DNA from 4 places in the Cedecea sp. B1(4) genome. Region 1 is predicted to be linked to each of the others. Evidence: predicted binding sites of a transcription regulator. Region 1 holds the regulator's gene; each other region holds the start of a gene.

Region 1 (4,335 bases):
TGTTTGGTGCTTCGCGTTGGGCCGCGTGTTGCAGGGCATAGCCCAGACCAGCAAGCAGGACTGTCGCCAGCATCACGCTGGTGGTGGTCAGCAGCGGCGTAGTGACCAGCCAGGAAACCATTAAGCTTGCCAGGAAGCAAAGCCCAAGCTGCAGGGTGTTTTGCAGTGCTGCGGCTTTCCCGGTTGCCTGCGGGAAAGGCAGCAGGGCCGAGGACACCACGATAGGGTAGATGGCGCCGTTCGCCGCGGCCATCACGCAGAACGGAATAAGCAGCAGCGTCAGATCAGCATGGCCGCTCACCGCCACGCCCCAGGTGGCGACCACGCTCAGGGTATACAGAGCCAGCAGCCACGGAAGTAGCTGTTTGCCACTCCACTTTTGCAGCGCACTGCGGCAGCCATAGCCACCAACCAGGAAAGCGACAGTCTGCGGCATGTAGCTCAGGCCAATTGCCGCGGGGCTGTAGCCCATCTCATTCAGAATAAACGGCGAGCCGGTGAGCCAGGCGAAAAAGCTGGCGGAACAGGCGGCGTAAATCAGCACGTTGCCACCGTAAACGCGGGAACGTAATAAAGAGAAGAAGCTGACTTTATTGTCTTGGGTTTGCTCGTGGTGCTGAGTCCGGGGCTTGAGGCGCAGCGTGGGGATCATCAGCAGCAAAGCGACGGCGAACAGCACGGCGAAAATAGCCTGCCATTCAAAATGGTTCAGCAGCCAGCTGCCGAGCAGCGGGGCCAGCGCCGGAGAAAGCCCGACCAGCGGCATGATGGTGGCAAAAATGCGGCCAGCGCGGTTGGCGGGATAATAATCAGTCACCAGGGCCTGCCAGCTAACGGCGGCTGAGCAGACGCCCACGGCCTGAATAAAGCGCAGCACCAGCAGCGTGGTGGCATCCTGCACCCAAAGCATCCCGATACAGCCGACGGCAAACATGACCAGGCCAATCAACAGCACAGGTTTACGCCCGAAGCGGTCGGAAAGCGGGCCCCAGATTAGCTGGGCGAAAGCAAAGCCAGCGAGGAACAGGCTCAGGCTGGCACTCACGGCGGAGGCGGTGGTACCCAGATCTTGTTGAATGGCGGCAAAGGCGGGCAGGTACATGTCGGTGGCCAGGAAACCCAGCACGCTCAGCCCCGCAAGCCAGATAAGAAATCCCTTTGATGGTTGCATATTTCACTCTTGATTTTGATAGCAGGTTAACGGGGCAGGAGTCTACGGAGTGCAAAACCGCTTGTGAAACGCTAATATTTGCAAATTGCATTCAAATTTTTTGCAGGCAGAAATATGTGGTCTGAATATTCGCTGGAAGTGGTTGATGCCGTGGCGCGAAACGGCAGCTTTAGCGGTGCGGCCCAGGAGCTGCATCGCGTGCCCTCTGCCATCAGCTACACGGTGCGTCAGCTTGAAGAATGGCTGGCCGTACCGCTGTTTGAACGGCGTCATCGGGACGTTGAGCTGACCGCCGCCGGGGCGTTTTTTCTCAAAGAAGGTCGGTCTGTTATCAAAAAAATGATGGCAACGCGCCAGCAGTGCCAGCAGATAGCCAACGGCTGGCGTGGGCACCTGTCCATTGCGGTAGACAATATCGTTAAACCTGAGCGTACTCGTCAGCTGGTGCTGGATTTTTATCGTCATTTCCCGGATATCGAGTTAAGGGTTTCCCAGGAAGTGTTCAACGGCGTGTGGGATGCGCTTGCCGACGGGCGAGTTGAGGCGGCGATTGGCGCCACGCAGGCTATCCCGGTCGGGGGGCGTTACGCATTTCGGGACATGGGGGCGCTAAGCTGGCGCTGTGTGGTTTCCGCTGACCATCCGCTTGCGCAACGGGAAGGTATCATTCTGGATGATGACATTCGTCCCTGGCCATCCCTTGTGCTAGAAGACACATCCCGTTCGTTACCCAAGCGCATTACCTGGCTGCTGGACAACCAGCGCCGCGTGGTGGTGCCGGACTGGGCGTCGGGGGCGGATTGCCTGACGGCGGGATTATGCATTGGTATGGTGCCGACACACATTGCCCAGTCGTGGCTCGTCAGGGGCGACTGGAAAGAGTTGATGCTGGAGAATCCATTCCCGGACGCGGCCTGCTGCTTAACCTGGCGGCAGGATGATGCTTCGCCCGCTTTGAGCTGGCTGCTGGACTATTTGGGTGACAGTGAGACGATGAATCAGGAGTGGCTGCAGGAGCCGGGTAACATATTCCCGGCCCCCGAAGAGGCTTAGCGGCGGTAATCGCGGAACGGGCCGTCGGCCACCGAGCGGCGTTCAATCAGACGAGGATGGACTTCAATCGTCTGCGACTCTTCGCGCTTATTAATGATGCGGTCGAGCAGCATGTTAAACGCCGTTTCGCCCAGGCGCTCTTTCGGCTGGTGGATTGTGGTCAGCGCCGGAGAGAAATAGCGGGCGTTGCGCACGTTGTCATAGCCAATGATAGAAATGTCCTGCGGCACGCGCAGCCCCATTTCGTCTGCGGCGCAAATTGCACCCATCGCCATAATATCGCCGCCGCAGAAAACGGCGGTAGGGCGATGCGGCTGGTTAAGCAGTTGCTGCATGGCGCGATAACCAGACTCTGGTTCGAAATCACCCTGAACCACCCAGTTATCCGGCACTTTGATATTGGCTTCTTCAAGCGCCTTCAGGAACCCTGCATGGCGGCCGCCGCCGGTATTTCGCTCCAGCTGACCCGGAATAGCACCGATATCGCGATGGCCACGTTCAATCAGGTAGCGGCCCGCAAGGTAGCCGCCGTGGAATGCGTTATCGACCACGGAATCGGTAAAGTCCGCACGAGCTTCGCCCCAGTCCATCACCACCATCGGAATATGGCGGTACTCTTCCAGGGTTGAAAGCAGCGTCTCAGGGTATTCGGAACACATGACCAGCAGCCCGTCCACGCGTTTTTGCGCCATCATGGACAGGTAAGCGCGCTGCTTTTCAAAGTTGTTGTGCGCGTTGCCCAGAATCAGGGTGTAGCCCTTGGCGAAACAGCTGTTCTCAACGGATTCAATAATTTCCGCAAAATAAGGGGCTTCGCTTGAGGTGGCAAGCAGGCCGATAGATTTGGTGTGGTTGACCTTCAGGCTGCGAGCCACGGCGCTTGGCGAATAGTGCAGCTCTTTGATGGCTGCCCAGACGGCGTTGCGTGTCTCTTCCGCCACAAAACGGGTCTTGTTAATGACATGTGACACAGTGGTAGTGGAAACGTTTGCGCGCTTCGCTACGTCCTTAATCGTTGCCATTAGATGTCACTCCAGACCATATCGTAAACTCCTGATAACTCATGTGTTAAACGTTTGCCTTCGCTAACTCCTGGGGCAACACGTTGGTTGCAGGCCTGTCGGGGATGCGACATACAGCGGGAGGAGGGCGTTGCCGGGCGATACGCGGTAAATTAGCGAAGGATTTTGGCTTATCCCGGGGCAAAGTGGAAGAGGGAAAACCGATATCTGTGCAAATCCAGCAGGATTTTTATCGCTAATTGTGGGAAAATCACCCCACATACACTTTGTAGGGAAATAAAAGGAGCTTACGATGAGTACCGATCTGAAGTTTTCCGTGGTGACTACGGTTATCGTACTGAGTCTGATTGTTGCCGGGGCGCTAACCGCCGTCCTGCACTGATTTACAAAGGGCCGCTTTCGCGGCCCTTCTCGTATATAGAAGAAAAGCGTTGCTTCCCTCCTTCGTGACTAACCGTTAAAAATCAGCCTGCCAGGTTTTGCGCAACAAATTCCCAGTTGACCAGCGCCCAGAAGTGGTCGAGATAAACCGGGCGCGCATTGCGGTAATCAATGTAGTAGGCATGCTCCCATACGTCCACGGTCAGCAGCGGTTTTGCTCCGGTTGTTAACGGGGTGCCTGCGTTAGAGGTCGAGACGATTGCCAGGCTGCCGTCGCTCTTTTTCACCAGCCATGTCCAGCCGGAGCCAAAGTTTTTGATGGCCGCTTCGGTGAACTGCTTTTTAAAGGCTTCCACGCTGCCAAAAGCGTGGTTGATGGCTGCCAGCACGTCACCGGTCGGCTCCCCGCCGGCATTCGGCGCCAGGCAGTGCCAGTAGAACGTATGGTTCCAGACCTGGGCTGCGTTATTGAAGATCCCGCCGTCAGATTCTGTCACGATCTCTTCCAGCGTTTTACCTTCAAACGGGCTGCCTTTGATCAGATTATTCAGGTTAGTGACGTAGGTCTGGTGGTGTTTGCCGTAATGGTACTCGAGGGTTTCGGCTGAGATATGCGGTGCCAGCGCATCTTTGGCATAGGGCAGGGCGGGTAGTTCGAACGACATGGCTTCACTCCTTGTTATTTTGCTTCACAATATAACTACATTT
Region 2 (4,335 bases), on a different contig from region 1:
CGTTAACACCGTGGCCGGTTTTGGCCTGCATCACTACACCATGGAGCCGTGGCTCGACAACGGTCAGCTTGCCTGGCGTGAAGGCGCGAGCCAGCCGTTGGATAGCGACGTTATTGCCACTATGGAAAAACCGTTCTCCCGTCACGGCGGAACCAAAGTGCTGAGCGGGAATCTGGGCCGGGCGGTGATGAAAACGTCAGCGGTACCGGTAGAAAATCAGGTGATTGAAGCGCCGGCGGTTATTTTTGAAAGTCAGCATGACGTATTACCTGCCTTTGAAGCCGGCAAACTGGACCGCGATTGTGTTGTTGTCGTCCGCCATCAGGGGCCAAAAGCGAACGGCATGCCAGAATTGCATAAACTTATGCCGCCGCTTGGAGTATTATTGGACCGCTGTTTCAAAATTGCTCTGGTGACAGATGGAAGACTGTCCGGTGCCTCAGGGAAGGTGCCTTCCGCAATCCATGTTACCCCGGAAGCATACGACGGCGGGCTGCTGGCGAAGGTGCAGGATGGCGACATTATTCGCGTCAATGGCCAAACGGGCGAGCTAACGTTGCTGGTCGATGAAGCCGTACTTGCGGCGCGCACTGCTTATCACCCGGATCTCAGCGCCGAGCGCGTAGGGACCGGTCGGGAGTTATTCGGCGCATTGCGCGAACAGCTTTCGGGCGCTGAACAAGGCGCAACCTGCATTAAATTTTAAGCCCGCGGCAGTAATGCCCGGAACAGATTAAAAGTGGCTAAGAGGCGCTCAGATGAAAAATTGGAAAACTACAGCAGAACAGATCCTGAAAACCGGTCCGGTTGTGCCGGTTATTGTTGTTAACAAGCTGGAGCATGCGGTGCCAATGGCGAAAGCGCTGGTGGCCGGTGGCGTCCGCGTGCTGGAAGTCACGCTGCGTACAGCTTGTGCTATCGATGCCATTCGTGCGATTGCGAAAGAAGTGCCTGAAGCCATTATCGGCGCGGGCACTGTGCTGAACCCGCAGCAGCTTGCGGAAGTGACCGAAGCTGGCGCGCAGTTTGCCATCAGCCCGGGTCTGACCGAGCCGCTGCTGAAAGCCGCGACCGAAGGCACCATTCCGTTGATCCCAGGCATCAGCACCGTGTCAGAACTGATGCTGGGGATGGACTACGGCCTGAAAGAGTTCAAATTCTTCCCGGCTGAAGCCAACGGTGGCACTAAAGCGCTGCAGGCCATCGCAGGACCGTTCTCTCAGGTGCGTTTCTGTCCAACCGGGGGGATCTCTCCGGCTAACTACCGCGATTACCTGGCGCTTAAAAGCGTGCTGTGCATCGGTGGTTCCTGGCTGGTTCCGGCCGATGCGCTGGAGGCGGGCGACTACGACCGGATCACTAAGCTTGCCCGTGAAGCGGTAGAGGGCGCTAAGCAGTAAGCCATAAAAAAGCCCGCAGTACGCGGGCCCAATGACTCAATCGCCCTCATTTGAGGGCGATTTTTTTATCCTTCAACTTTTACCTGAGCGGCTGACGTCACGGCCCTTGTCACTGCCTCATCGACACTGTTACCGGTTGCCAGCGCCACGCCCATGCGGCGTTTACCTGCGATCTCCGGCTTACCGAACAGGCGAACCTGTAAACCGCCGCCCAGCGCAGCTCCCACGTTACTAAATTTAACGTTATCGCTTTGCAACTCAGGCAGGATCACCGCCGATGCGGCAGGGCCATACTGACGAATTTCGCCGACAGGCAGGCCGAGGAAGGCGCGAACGTGCAGCGCAAACTCAGACAGATCCTGTGAAATCAACGTCACCATGCCGGTGTCGTGCGGGCGAGGGGAGACTTCACTGAAAATCACCTCATCGCCGCAGACAAACAGCTCAACGCCGAACAGGCCGTGGCCGCCCAGAGCGGTAACCACTTTTTCAGCAATCTCTTTCGATTTTGCCAGCGCGATGTCGCTCATCTGCTGTGGCTGCCAGGATTCACGGTAGTCGCCCTCTTCCTGACGGTGCCCGATAGGCGCGCAGAAATGCACGCCGTCAACGGCGCTGATGGTCAGCAGGGTGATTTCAAAATCAAAATTGACCACGCCCTCAACGATAACGCGGCCTTTACCGGCCCGCCCACCTAGCTGGGCGTATTCCCAGGCTTTTGCCAGTTGGTCGGCTGTGCGGATGAAGCTCTGGCCTTTGCCGGAGGAACTCATCACCGGTTTAACAATGCACGGCAAACCAATCTCCTGCACGGCCTGGCGGAAAGCGTCCTCACTGTCGGCGAAGCGGTAACTCGACGTGGGCAACTGGAGTTCTTCTGCGGCCAGGCGGCGGATCCCTTCGCGGTTCATAGTGAGTTTGGTGGCGCGGGCGCACGGCACCACTCGCTGACCCTGGGCTTCAAGCTCCAGCAGGGCATCGGTGGCAATGGCTTCAATTTCAGGAACGATAAAATCGGGCATTTCGGCGGCGACAAGCGCTTTTAGCGCCGCGGCATCCAGCATGTTAATGACGTGGCTGCGGTGTGCGACGTGCATTGCCGGCGCATTTGCGTAGCGATCGACGGCGATAACTTCTACCCCGAGGCGCTGACATTCAATGGCCACTTCTTTACCCAATTCACCGGAACCCAGCAGCATAACTCGCGTAGCTGCCGGGCGCAGAGCGGTTCCCAACGTTGACATGTGATTTAGCCTTAACAAAGAAAAAGACCGCAGTAGTATAAACGAAAACGTTTGCGTTGGCAGCGGCTTTCCGGCTTGTGTGATAAAATGAATGGCGATATACTGGATAAATAAACAGGTAAACGGAGCTGCAAAATGGCGGTCGAGATTAAATATGTTGTAGTGAGAGAGGGACAAGAAAAAATGGCCTTTGCCAGTAAAAAGGATGCTGACGCTTACGACAAAATGCTGGATCTGGCTGAAGTCCTCGGCGACTGGCTGCAGCAAAGCCCGATTGCGCTGGATGAAGGGCAGAGCGACACCCTGGCGATGTGGATGGCGGAAAACAAGGATCTGCTGGCGGGCGTATTGAAAAACGGCAAGCTGCCAGAGCCTGAATTAAGTCAGTTTGAGCCAGACGCAGAGTCCTCAGCGCTTGAACAATCGCCAACTGCGGAAGACAACGTCAGCGAGCACCCTGGACGTAAACGCACTAAAGCCGCCTAATTCGGCTTGGGTGCAAGCGCCGGGCAGCCGGCGCGATTCTTTTCCCATCTTTAGCGCTGTCCGACGTTTCTTGACGTCCTGTGACCTACTCTCGACGAGTTAAGTCAACAGAGGATCTCCGTCATGAATAACTGGTTACAGCAGCTTCAGTCGCTCCTGGGGCAATCTACTTCTCCTCAATCTTCACAGCCTGCAGCCGGTAATAGCTCTGAAGGGATCGGTAAACTTCTGGTGCCGGGGGCGCTGGGCGGATTAGCCGGGTTACTGCTGGCGAGTAAATCGTCCCGCAAGTTGTTAACAAAATACGGCACCAGTGCGCTTCTGGTCGGCGGCGGCGCCGTGGCCGGAAGCGTGCTATGGAACAAATACAAGGAGCGGGTTCGCCAGAGCCAGCCCGTTTCCACAGGCTGGAGTGAGCCGCACTCGTCGGTTGATGTTCGTACCGAAAGATTAATTACCGCGCTGGTTTTTGCGGCGAAAAGCGACGGCCATATCGATGCAAAAGAGCGTCAGTTTATTGAGCAACAGCTGCGTGAAGTCGGTATCGACGGGGAAGGTAAAGCGCTCGTCGAACGGGCGATCGACAGGCCGTTAGATCCTCACGGGCTTGCACAAGGTGTGAGAAATGAGGAGGAAGCGCTGGAGCTTTATTACCTTAGCTGCACGGCTATCGATATCGATCACTTTATGGAACGTAGCTACCTGAGCGCTCTGGGCGATGCGCTAAACATACCGCCGGATGTCCGCTCCGGTATTGAGCAAGATATTCAACAGCAAAAACAACCGCTCGCGGTGTAATCCTCCTGCAACCAGCCTGTGCCGGGTTTCTCCCGGCATTTTCTTTTAATCCTTCATGTTCCGCTTGCAAGCCCGGCTGAATTTGCCACCCTTACGGGGTGTTAAACGGAAAATGATGAAAGTGATGCCGCCAAAAGCCAAAAAAATACCTCACGCTATGACGCTGCATGGCGATACCCGCACGGATAACTATTACTGGCTGCGGGATGATGACCGCGCCGATCCCGATGTGCTGAAATACCTTGAGCAGGAAAATGATTACGGGAAAAGGATCATGGAGAGCCAGCGCGCGCTGCAGGATCAACTGCTCAAAGAGATGATCGCTCGCGTTCCTCCTCGCGATGTTTCCGCCCCGTATGTGAAGAACGGCTATCGCTACCGCCAGGTGTATGACAAAGGGAATGAGT
Region 3 (4,335 bases), on a different contig from region 1:
TGCATCAGCAGGACATGTTCGGCAGCTTTCTGTTGTATCTCCTGCGCCGCCTGCCGTTGAACGTACCGTTGGTTATTATCTTGCTGCCGCTGATTGGCGGCATGATGCTGATCAAAGGCAGCGCGGCCCGCCAGCCGATGAGCCTGCTGTTATGGGGCATCACGTTTGGGCGCAGCGAGGCCCGGCTTCAGCGGCTACAAAGCGAGTTTGTCGCCTGGTTCCGGCAGAAGGTGAGGGCATTTCCCGTCGTCCAGCAGCGCCTCACGGATTATCTGCACAGCCCGGATGCCGACGTCTGGTTGATTACCGGCTCGCCGCAGCCGCTGGTGGAAAAAGTCTATTTTGATACGCCGTGGCTGCCGGAGGTCAAAGTGATTGCCAGCCAGATTGCACGGGCTCACGGCGGCTGGATATTGACCCTGCGCTGTCTGGGCCATGAGAAAGTGGTTCAGCTGGAGCAGCATCTTGGCGCGCCGCTGCGGCTTTACAGCGGCTACAGCGACAGCCATCAGGATAATCCCTTACTCTATTTCTGCGAGCACCGCTGGCGCGTCACGCCTCAAGGGGAACTGCAGCAGCTTGAGTGAGGCGTTTTGAATCCGTTAAGCGGTGTGTATAATGCGCCGCCCACTTTTGCCGCGGAGAGCATTGTGTCAGACACAGAATTTACCCATGAACACTGGATGCGCCACGCCCTGACCCTCGCTCAACGAGCCTGGGATGAAGGCGAAGTGCCCGTCGGTGCGGTGCTGGTACACAATAATCAGGTCATAGGTGAAGGCTGGAATCGCCCGATAGGTCGCCACGATCCTACGGCTCACGCGGAGATCATGGCGCTGCGTCAGGGCGGGTTGGTACTGCAAAATTACCGTCTGCTTGATACCACGCTCTATGTCACGCTCGAACCTTGCGTCATGTGCGCGGGGGCGATGGTGCATAGCCGCATTGGCCATTTAGTGTTTGGGGCGCGTGACGCTAAAACCGGAGCGATAGGCTCGCTGATGGACGTGCTCGGCCACCCCGGCATGAACCATCAGGTGCAGGTCAGTGAAGGGGTGCTCGCGACAGAGTGCTCAGCCATGCTGAGCGATTTTTTTCGCGCTCGTCGCCTGGAGAAAAAGGCCCTAAAGGAAAAGGCCCGTAAGACGGACTAGTCAGCTCCACCGGGGCAACCGCAGGGTAAGCCTCGGCAAATTTATCAGCCTGGATCGCCTTCTTCTGTTTCTCCTGCAAATACCCTTCCAGACTTAGCTGATACTTGCGGATGTTTTCTACATACGCGTAAGCCTCGTGTCCACGAGCATATCCATAGGTTGTTTTGCTGTAATAAGGCTTCAGGCTCAGCAGCGGCAGGCGTGTTTTTACATCTGCCCAGCTGTCAGGGTTGCCTTTCTGTTTGGCCGTTAGCTGACGGGCATCCAGCATGTGGGCATAGCCCATGTTATAGGCCGCCAGCGCGAACCAGATACGCTCGTACTCCGGTACCGTGGCCGGGACCTTGCTCATCATATCTTTCAGATACCGGCTGCCGCCGCTGATGCTCTGTTCTGCGTCCAGCCTGTCGATGATACCGAGGCTTTGGGCCGTATTTTTTGTCAGCATCATTAACCCGCGCACGCCCGTCGGCGAAGTCGCGTGAGTATCCCAGTGGGATTCCTGATAGGAAATTGCAGCCAGCAGCGGCCAGTCAATATCGTCGGAGTACTTTTCAAACAGCGGCTGGAGTTCCGGCAAAACGGCATCCACCGCGTTCAGGAAGGTTCGGGTATCGACATAATCAAAATCGCCAATATGGCCCAGGTATTTCTCCTCAACCCTCGCCAGCGTGCCGTCGCTGCTGATCTTATTATAGAAATCGAGCAGCGCGGCGCTCATGCTGTCGTCGCCATCGCGTTTAGAAAACCAGGTGACCGGTTGTTCATCGGTGACGTCCAGCGCAACGGCCAGTTGAGGATGCACGCGCTGGAAAAGGCTGATGGCGATGGAGTCTGAGATGGTAAACGCGATATTGCCATCAACCACCTGCTGCAGGAGCTGGTTGCTGGTTTGTTTGGTGTCAATATTCCAGCTCAGCTCAGGGTACTGAGCGTCTTTGAGCTTTTGCAGGTCGCTCACCACCGCCTGGCCAGAAGAGAGCACCAGCTGCGATGGCTTGACGCCGCCGAGAGATTTGGGGCGCGGGCTACCCACACGATAGACCATCTGCTGCGAAACGGAATAATAAGTTGGGCCCGCCTGGTAGTCGCTGCTGCGGCGAGAGTTATACACCAGGCCGGCGGCGAGCAGGTCGGCGTTGTCGTTATCCAGGTCATCAAACAGCGCGTTAATGTTTGGCCGCACGACCACTAACAGCTTCACGCCCAGGTAGTCTGCAAACTGTTTTGCAAGTTCGTAATCGAGGCCCGTTGCCTTGCCGTTAATCATCGTCCAGGTCAGCGGCGATGAAATGGTACTGACGCGCAAAACCCCCCGCGCTTTGATCGCGGCGATACGGTTTTCGGCCTGATTGAAACCTGGAATGGAGGGCCATAAAGCCACTGCCAGCAACAAGGTGACGATACCGATAAGCAGATAATTAATATTTATTCTTTTCAAATAGATAACATTCTGCAGCAGGATGAGCCTTAGCCAACAATAACCATGATTTGTCTGAACCCCGTGAGTGAATGAGGCGCATTTTGCGTAAGAAAACGCCAGTAAGCAACTTTTAAGAATATATCGTTTACTTTTCGTGCAATAAAAACTTCTGCTGTTATTTCTACGCAAACGGTTTCGTCGAGGCGGAGGATTCTCTATAATGACGCCCGTTTTCCCCCCCTTCGCCCTGAAGACGAGAGATCTTTAATGATGGAAATTCTGCGTGGTTCGCCTGCTCTTTCGGCATTTCGTATTAACAAACTCCTGGCCCGTTTCAACGATGCTCACCTCCCGGTAAGCGATATTTATGCCGAGTATGTTCATTTTGCCGACCTTGAAGCGCCGCTGAACGCTGACGAGCTTGCCCGCCTGCAGCGGCTGTTGAAATATGGTCCAACCCTCGCAGAGCATGCACCGGAAGGCTCCCTGCTGTTGGTGACTCCGCGCCCTGGCACCATCTCCCCCTGGTCTTCAAAAGCTACCGATATCGCCCACAACTGTGACCTGCCGCAGATTAAACGCCTTGAGCGCGGTGTGGCCTGGTATGTTACCGGCAGCACGCTGACCGCTGAGCAGTTGCAGGACGTTGCCGCTCTGCTGCACGACCGCATGATGGAGAGCGTGTTTACCTCTCTGAACGATGCACATCAGCTGTTTACCCAGCAGCAACCGGCCCCGGTGCAGAGCGTTGATCTGCTCGGGAAAGGGCGTGATGCGCTGGTGGAAGCGAATATTCGCCTTGGCCTTGCGCTGGCGGAAGACGAAATCGACTACCTGCAGGATGCGTTCAACAAACTTGGCCGCAACCCGAACGACATTGAACTGTATATGTTTGCTCAGGCGAACTCCGAGCACTGCCGTCATAAGATCTTTAACGCCGACTGGATTATTGACGGGCAGAAGCAGCCGAAGTCGCTGTTCAAAATGATCAAAAACACCTTCGAGAAAACGCCGGATTACGTGCTGTCTGCCTATAAAGACAACGCGGCGGTGATGGAAGGTTCCGCCGTCGGCCGCTTCTTCGCCGACCGTGAAGCAGGGCGCTATGACTTCCACCAGGAAGACGCGCATATCCTGATGAAGGTTGAAACCCACAATCACCCGACCGCAATCTCTCCGTGGCCGGGCGCGGCAACCGGCTCAGGCGGTGAAATCCGCGACGAAGGCGCGACCGGGCGTGGCGCGAAGCCAAAAGCAGGCCTGGTGGGCTTCTCCGTGTCTAACCTGCGTATTCCGGGCTTTGAACAGCCATGGGAGCAAGATTTCGGCAAGCCAGACCGCATCGTTACCGCGCTGGATATCATGACCGAAGGCCCTCTGGGCGGGGCAGCGTTTAACAACGAATTTGGCCGTCCGGCGCTGACCGGCTACTTCCGTACCTATGAAGAGCAGGTGAACAGCCACAACGGCGTGGAGCTGCGCGGTTACCACAAACCTATCATGCTCGCGGGCGGGATCGGCAACATCCGCGCCGACCACGTCCAGAAGGGCGAAATCACCCCCGGCGCGAAGCTGATTGTGCTGGGCGGCCCGGCAATGAACATCGGCCTGGGCGGCGGGGCGGCTTCGTCAATGGCTTCCGGCCAGTCTGATGCGGATTTAGATTTTGCTTCCGTGCAGCGTGACAACCCTGAAATGGAACGCCGCTGCCAGGAAGTGATCGACCGCTGCTGGCAGATGGGCGACGACAACCCAATC
Region 4 (4,335 bases), on a different contig from region 1:
TAACTGACGTAAAGACTGGGTCATGAGCGGTGATTCCTGAAATGGTTTCCCCTCCCCACCAGGGAGAGGGGTTTAAAAATTACTCGTCTTCTAACAGCGCTTCATAGGCAGAAGCATCCAGCAGCGCGGCAACCTGTGCTTCGTCGCTGGCTTTAATTTTGAAGATCCAGCCTTCGCCGTAAGGCTCGCTGTTGACCAGCTCCGGGCTGTCGCTCAGCGCGTCGTTGACCGCAACGATTTCACCGCTGATTGGCGCGTAGATGTCAGAAGCCGCTTTCACGGATTCAGCAACGGCACAATCATCACCGGCAGAAACGGTGGCGCCCACTTCAGGCAGGTCAACAAATACCATGTCGCCCAGCAGTTCCTGCGCGTGTTCAGTGATGCCCACGGTGTAGCTGCCGTCAGCTTCTTTACGCAGCCATTCGTGCTCTTTGCTGTATTTCAGTTCGTTCGGCACATTGCTCATTGTTTTCTCCTGATACCTGATTTCAAAATTTAAAGCGCGACCGGCTTACCGGCGCGAACAAAAATAGGTTTGGTGACTTTGACCGGCATTTCGCGGTTGCGGATCTGCACGATCGCCGTTTCACCGATGCCCGCCGGGACGCGAGCCAGCGCAATGCTGTAGCCGAGCGTTGGCGAGAAGGTGCCGCTGGTGATTGCCCCTTCGTGCGTATTACCCTGCGCGTCGGTAAACCGTACCGGCAGCTCATTACGTAATACGCCTTTTTCGGTCATGATCAAGCCAACCAGCTCTTCGGTACCGTTCGCGCGCTGTGCTTCCAGCGCTTCACGGCCGATAAAATCACGATCTTCAGGCTGCCACGCGATGGTCCAGCCCATGTTCGCGGCTAGTGGAGAAACGCCTTCGTCCATGTCCTGGCCGTAAAGGTTCATGCCAGCTTCAAGACGCAGCGTGTCGCGAGCGCCCAGGCCGCAAGGCTTGACGCCCGCTTCAACCAGCTGCGCCCAGAATCCCGCGGCCTTGTCGTTCGGCATCGCAATTTCATAGCCCGCTTCACCGGTGTAGCCGGTGGTGGCAATAAACAAATCACCGGACTGCACGCCAAAGAACGGTTTCATGCCTTCAACGGCTTTACACTGCGCTTCGCTAAACAGCGTGGCGGCTTTGGCCTTCGCATTCGGCCCCTGAACGGCAATCAGCGCCAGGTCGTCACGCACGGTGACGGACACGCCAAACGGTTCAGCGTGCTGGTTGATCCAGGCAAGGTCTTTTTCACGAGTAGCGGAGTTAACAACGAGGCGGAAATAGTCTTCGGTGAGGAAATAGATAATCAGGTCGTCAATCACGCCGCCGGAAGCATTGAGCATGGCAGTGTAAAGCGCTTTGCCCGGCTGGGTGAGTTTGGCGACGTCGTTGGCGACTAAGTAACGCAGAAACTCGCGAGTACGGCTGCCGTGCAGATCGACGATGGTCATGTGCGACACGTCGAACATACCGGCGTCGGTGCGTACAGCGTGGTGCTCATCAATTTGCGAGCCGTAGTGCAGCGGCATCATCCAGCCGTGGAAATCAACCATGCGGGCACCGCAGAGCGTGTGCTGTTCAAATAAGGGGGTCTGTTGAGTCATCTTTTCCTCTTTAACCATCTGGTGGCAAGGCGGATTTGGCTTTGCCAACCGTCAGACGAAACCCGGCATCGCCACCGTTCCCCGATAGCGACGCAAACGTTACCTTTGACCTGAACTTACCACCGAACGGGGGCGTAAACCATAAGCGAAAAACGGTCATTGCATTAGCTTATGACCAAAATGGGAGAGGAAGTGTGCAGAGTAATTCACTGTAAAAATGCGATTCACTCCACATTAACAGCAGGTATTTAGTGTCGAATTTAGCACTGGCTAACATTTACGACCATTTCAGAAACAAATTGACTACATCACATAAATTGTAAGATTAGAAAATGTAATCCGAGATTTGTCCTGAGATTAGAATATTTCAAACGAGGGAGCAGATACCCTTCCCGGTCATCGGGAAGGGAAATGTGACGGGGTTATCACTATGGATTCCATCAAGTGGGTGAGTACTGGTCACACCCCTGTAGCTCGAAGTATGGCGAGTGTTTATCGCAGCCAGGAAGGCAGATCTTGCAACCCCATCGCCTGGCGAACCAGTTGAGGTTTAACTCCCGGCAGCGTATCGGCAAGCTTCAGGCCGATATCTCTGAAGAGTTTTTTCGCCGGGTTGCTGCCTGCGAACAAATCGCGGAAGCCTTGCATACTGGCCAGCATCACCGCCGCGCTGTGCTTGCGACTGCGCTCATAGCGACGCAGGTAGAGATGCTGCCCAAAATCTTTGCCTTCGCGATGCAGGCGGCGAATTTCCGCAATCAATTCAGCGGCATCCATAAAACCGAGGTTGACGCCCTGCCCGGCCAGCGGGTGAATGGTATGGGCGGCATCGCCCACCAGCGCCAGACGATGGCCGGCAAAGCTGCGGGCGTAGCGGCCCGTCAGCGGGAAGGTGCGGCGCTCGCTTTCAACAGAACACAGGCCGAGACGCATGTTAAACGCGACGGAAAGCGCCTGGTTAAACGCTTCATTGTCGGCCTGCTGCATACGAGCCGCTTCTTCCGGCGGCAGCGACCAGACAATAGAGCAAAGATGTGGGTCAGAAAGCGGCAGAAATGCCAGAATACCTTCGCCATGGAACACCTGACGTGCTACGGCCTGATGCGGCTCGGCGGTGCGAATCGTCGCCACCAGCGCATGATGATTATAGTCCCAAAACGTCAGCGGAATATCGGCTTTGTCGCGCAGCCAGGAGTTCGCGCCATCTGCGCCCACCACCAGCCTTGCAGTTAGCATTGTGCCGTCTTTCAGGGTCAGGAACGCGTCGTTTTCACCCCAGGCGACCTGGTTAATGTCCACGGGTGCCATCAGGCTGATGTCGCTGCATTGCTCTGCACGTTGCCACAGCGCCTGGTGGATGACCGAGTTTTCGATGATGTGCCCCAGATGGCTAAAACCGAAGCTCTTATCATCAAAGGCGATTTGCCCGAAGCTGTCTCGCTCCCAGACTTCCATCCCGTGATAGCTGCTGGCTCGCTCGCTGATTTTTGGCCACGCGCCCAAATACGTCAGCAGCTTTTCGCTCGCCGCATTGATAGCCGAAACGCGCAGTTCCGGGGCAGCTTCAGGCCCCAGCGGCTTGGGAAGATGACTTTCAATGACCGCAACGCGCAGGCCGCTGCCCTGAAGTCCGCAGGCCACCGCCAGCCCCACCATGCCGCCGCCGACAATCGCCACATCTACGCTTTGCAAATTGACTCTCCTTTAACGCGCCACCCAACCCAGGGTGCGCTGAGCCAGCACGTCTCGTGCCGGAGTAAAATGTTCCATCGCCATCAGGCCAAGATTACGGCCCGCCACCAGCGGTGCCCAGCGGTTAGCAAACAGCTGAACCAGCCCGTCAGTGACGCCTATGGTTGCCGCTTTATCTGCGGCACGGCGCTGCTGATAAGCGGCCAGAACCGGGAAACTGCCGACATCCGTGCCTGCAGCGTGCGCCTCTGCCAACCCTTCAGCCAGCGACATAACGTCGCGCAGGCCAAGGTTGAATCCCTGCCCGGCTATCGGATGCAGCGTTTGCGCGGCATTGCCTACCAGCGCCAGGCGATGGGATACGGTCTGAGAAGCCTGTTGTAACGCCAAAGGATAATGATGGCGAATGCCTGCATGGGTAATTCGCCCCAGTCGCCAGCCAAAGGCACGCTGAAGCTGCTGACAAAACTCTGCTTCACTCCAGCTTTCAACCTCCTCACGGGCATCCAGCGCATGGCACCAGACCAGCGAGCAGCGCCCATCGGACATCGGCAGCATGGCGATTGGCCCGTATTCGGTAAAGCGCTCAAATGCCCGGCCATGATGGGGTTCAGAAGTCGTGACGTTGGCAATCACGGCGATCTGCTGGTAGCTCTGCGGCTGCCAAGTGATGCCGCACTGCGCCGCCAGCTTAGAACGGGTGCCATCCGCCGCAACCAAAACGTTGCCCTGCAGCTCAACGCCGTTATCCAGTACAACCTGAACGCTATGCTCATGCCGGGTAAACGACGAAACGCGCTGCGGGCAGTGCAGCGTTACGCCAGGCGCTTTACGCAGCAGGCTAAAAAGACGCAGCCCGACGTCGTGCAGCTCCACAACCTGCCCAAGCGCATCAATCTGGTAATCCTCAGCTTCAAGGGTGACAAAGCCGGCGTGGCCTTTGTCGCTGACGTGCACGGTTTTAATTGCCGTGGCGCAGTCGGCGAGCGCAGACCATACGCCAATGCGGGCCAACTGCTGCCGGGTGCCCTGGGCGAGCGCGATGGC

Evidence for each region. Region 1 encodes PurR, which represses purine synthesis genes. Its sites were predicted from a motif close to CANGCAAACGTTTGCNTG; they were not measured.
Region 2: the regulator PurR is predicted to act here: its motif matches at 2,685-2,702, upstream of purT (formate-dependent phosphoribosylglycinamide formyltransferase).
Region 3: the regulator PurR is predicted to act here: its motif matches at 2,760-2,777, upstream of purL (phosphoribosylformylglycinamidine synthase).
Region 4: the regulator PurR is predicted to act here: its motif matches at 1,686-1,703, upstream of gcvT (glycine cleavage system aminomethyltransferase GcvT).

Annotation. Positions count from the first base shown of each region.
Region 1 is NZ_JCAHMZ010000001.1:488,508-492,842, forward strand. It holds gene punC (purine nucleoside transporter PunC) at 1-1,171, opposite strand, end outside; gene punR (DNA-binding transcriptional activator PunR) at 1,286-2,224, shown strand; gene purR (HTH-type transcriptional repressor PurR) at 2,221-3,246, opposite strand; gene cydH (cytochrome bd-I oxidase subunit CydH) at 3,539-3,628, shown strand; gene sodB (superoxide dismutase [Fe]) at 3,711-4,292, opposite strand.
Region 2 is NZ_JCAHMZ010000002.1:226,467-230,801, forward strand. It holds gene edd (phosphogluconate dehydratase) at 1-706, shown strand, start outside; gene kdgA (bifunctional 4-hydroxy-2-oxoglutarate aldolase/2-dehydro-3-deoxy-phosphogluconate aldolase) at 759-1,400, shown strand; gene purT (formate-dependent phosphoribosylglycinamide formyltransferase) at 1,466-2,644, opposite strand; gene ACR6JA_RS04525 (YebG family protein) at 2,780-3,130, shown strand; gene ACR6JA_RS04530 (tellurite resistance TerB family protein) at 3,254-3,928, shown strand; gene ptrB (oligopeptidase B) at 4,053-4,335, shown strand, end outside.
Region 3 is NZ_JCAHMZ010000004.1:1,742-6,076, forward strand. It holds gene yfhb (phosphatidylglycerophosphatase C) at 1-587, shown strand, start outside; gene tadA (tRNA adenosine(34) deaminase TadA) at 684-1,154, shown strand; gene mltF (membrane-bound lytic murein transglycosylase MltF) at 1,045-2,595, opposite strand; gene purL (phosphoribosylformylglycinamidine synthase) at 2,845-4,335, shown strand, end outside.
Region 4 is NZ_JCAHMZ010000006.1:243,212-247,546, forward strand. It holds gene gcvP (aminomethyl-transferring glycine dehydrogenase) at 1-24, opposite strand, end outside; gene gcvH (glycine cleavage system protein GcvH) at 80-469, opposite strand; gene gcvT (glycine cleavage system aminomethyltransferase GcvT) at 499-1,596, opposite strand; gene ubiI (FAD-dependent 2-octaprenylphenol hydroxylase) at 2,089-3,288, opposite strand; gene ubiH (2-octaprenyl-6-methoxyphenyl hydroxylase) at 3,301-4,335, opposite strand, start outside.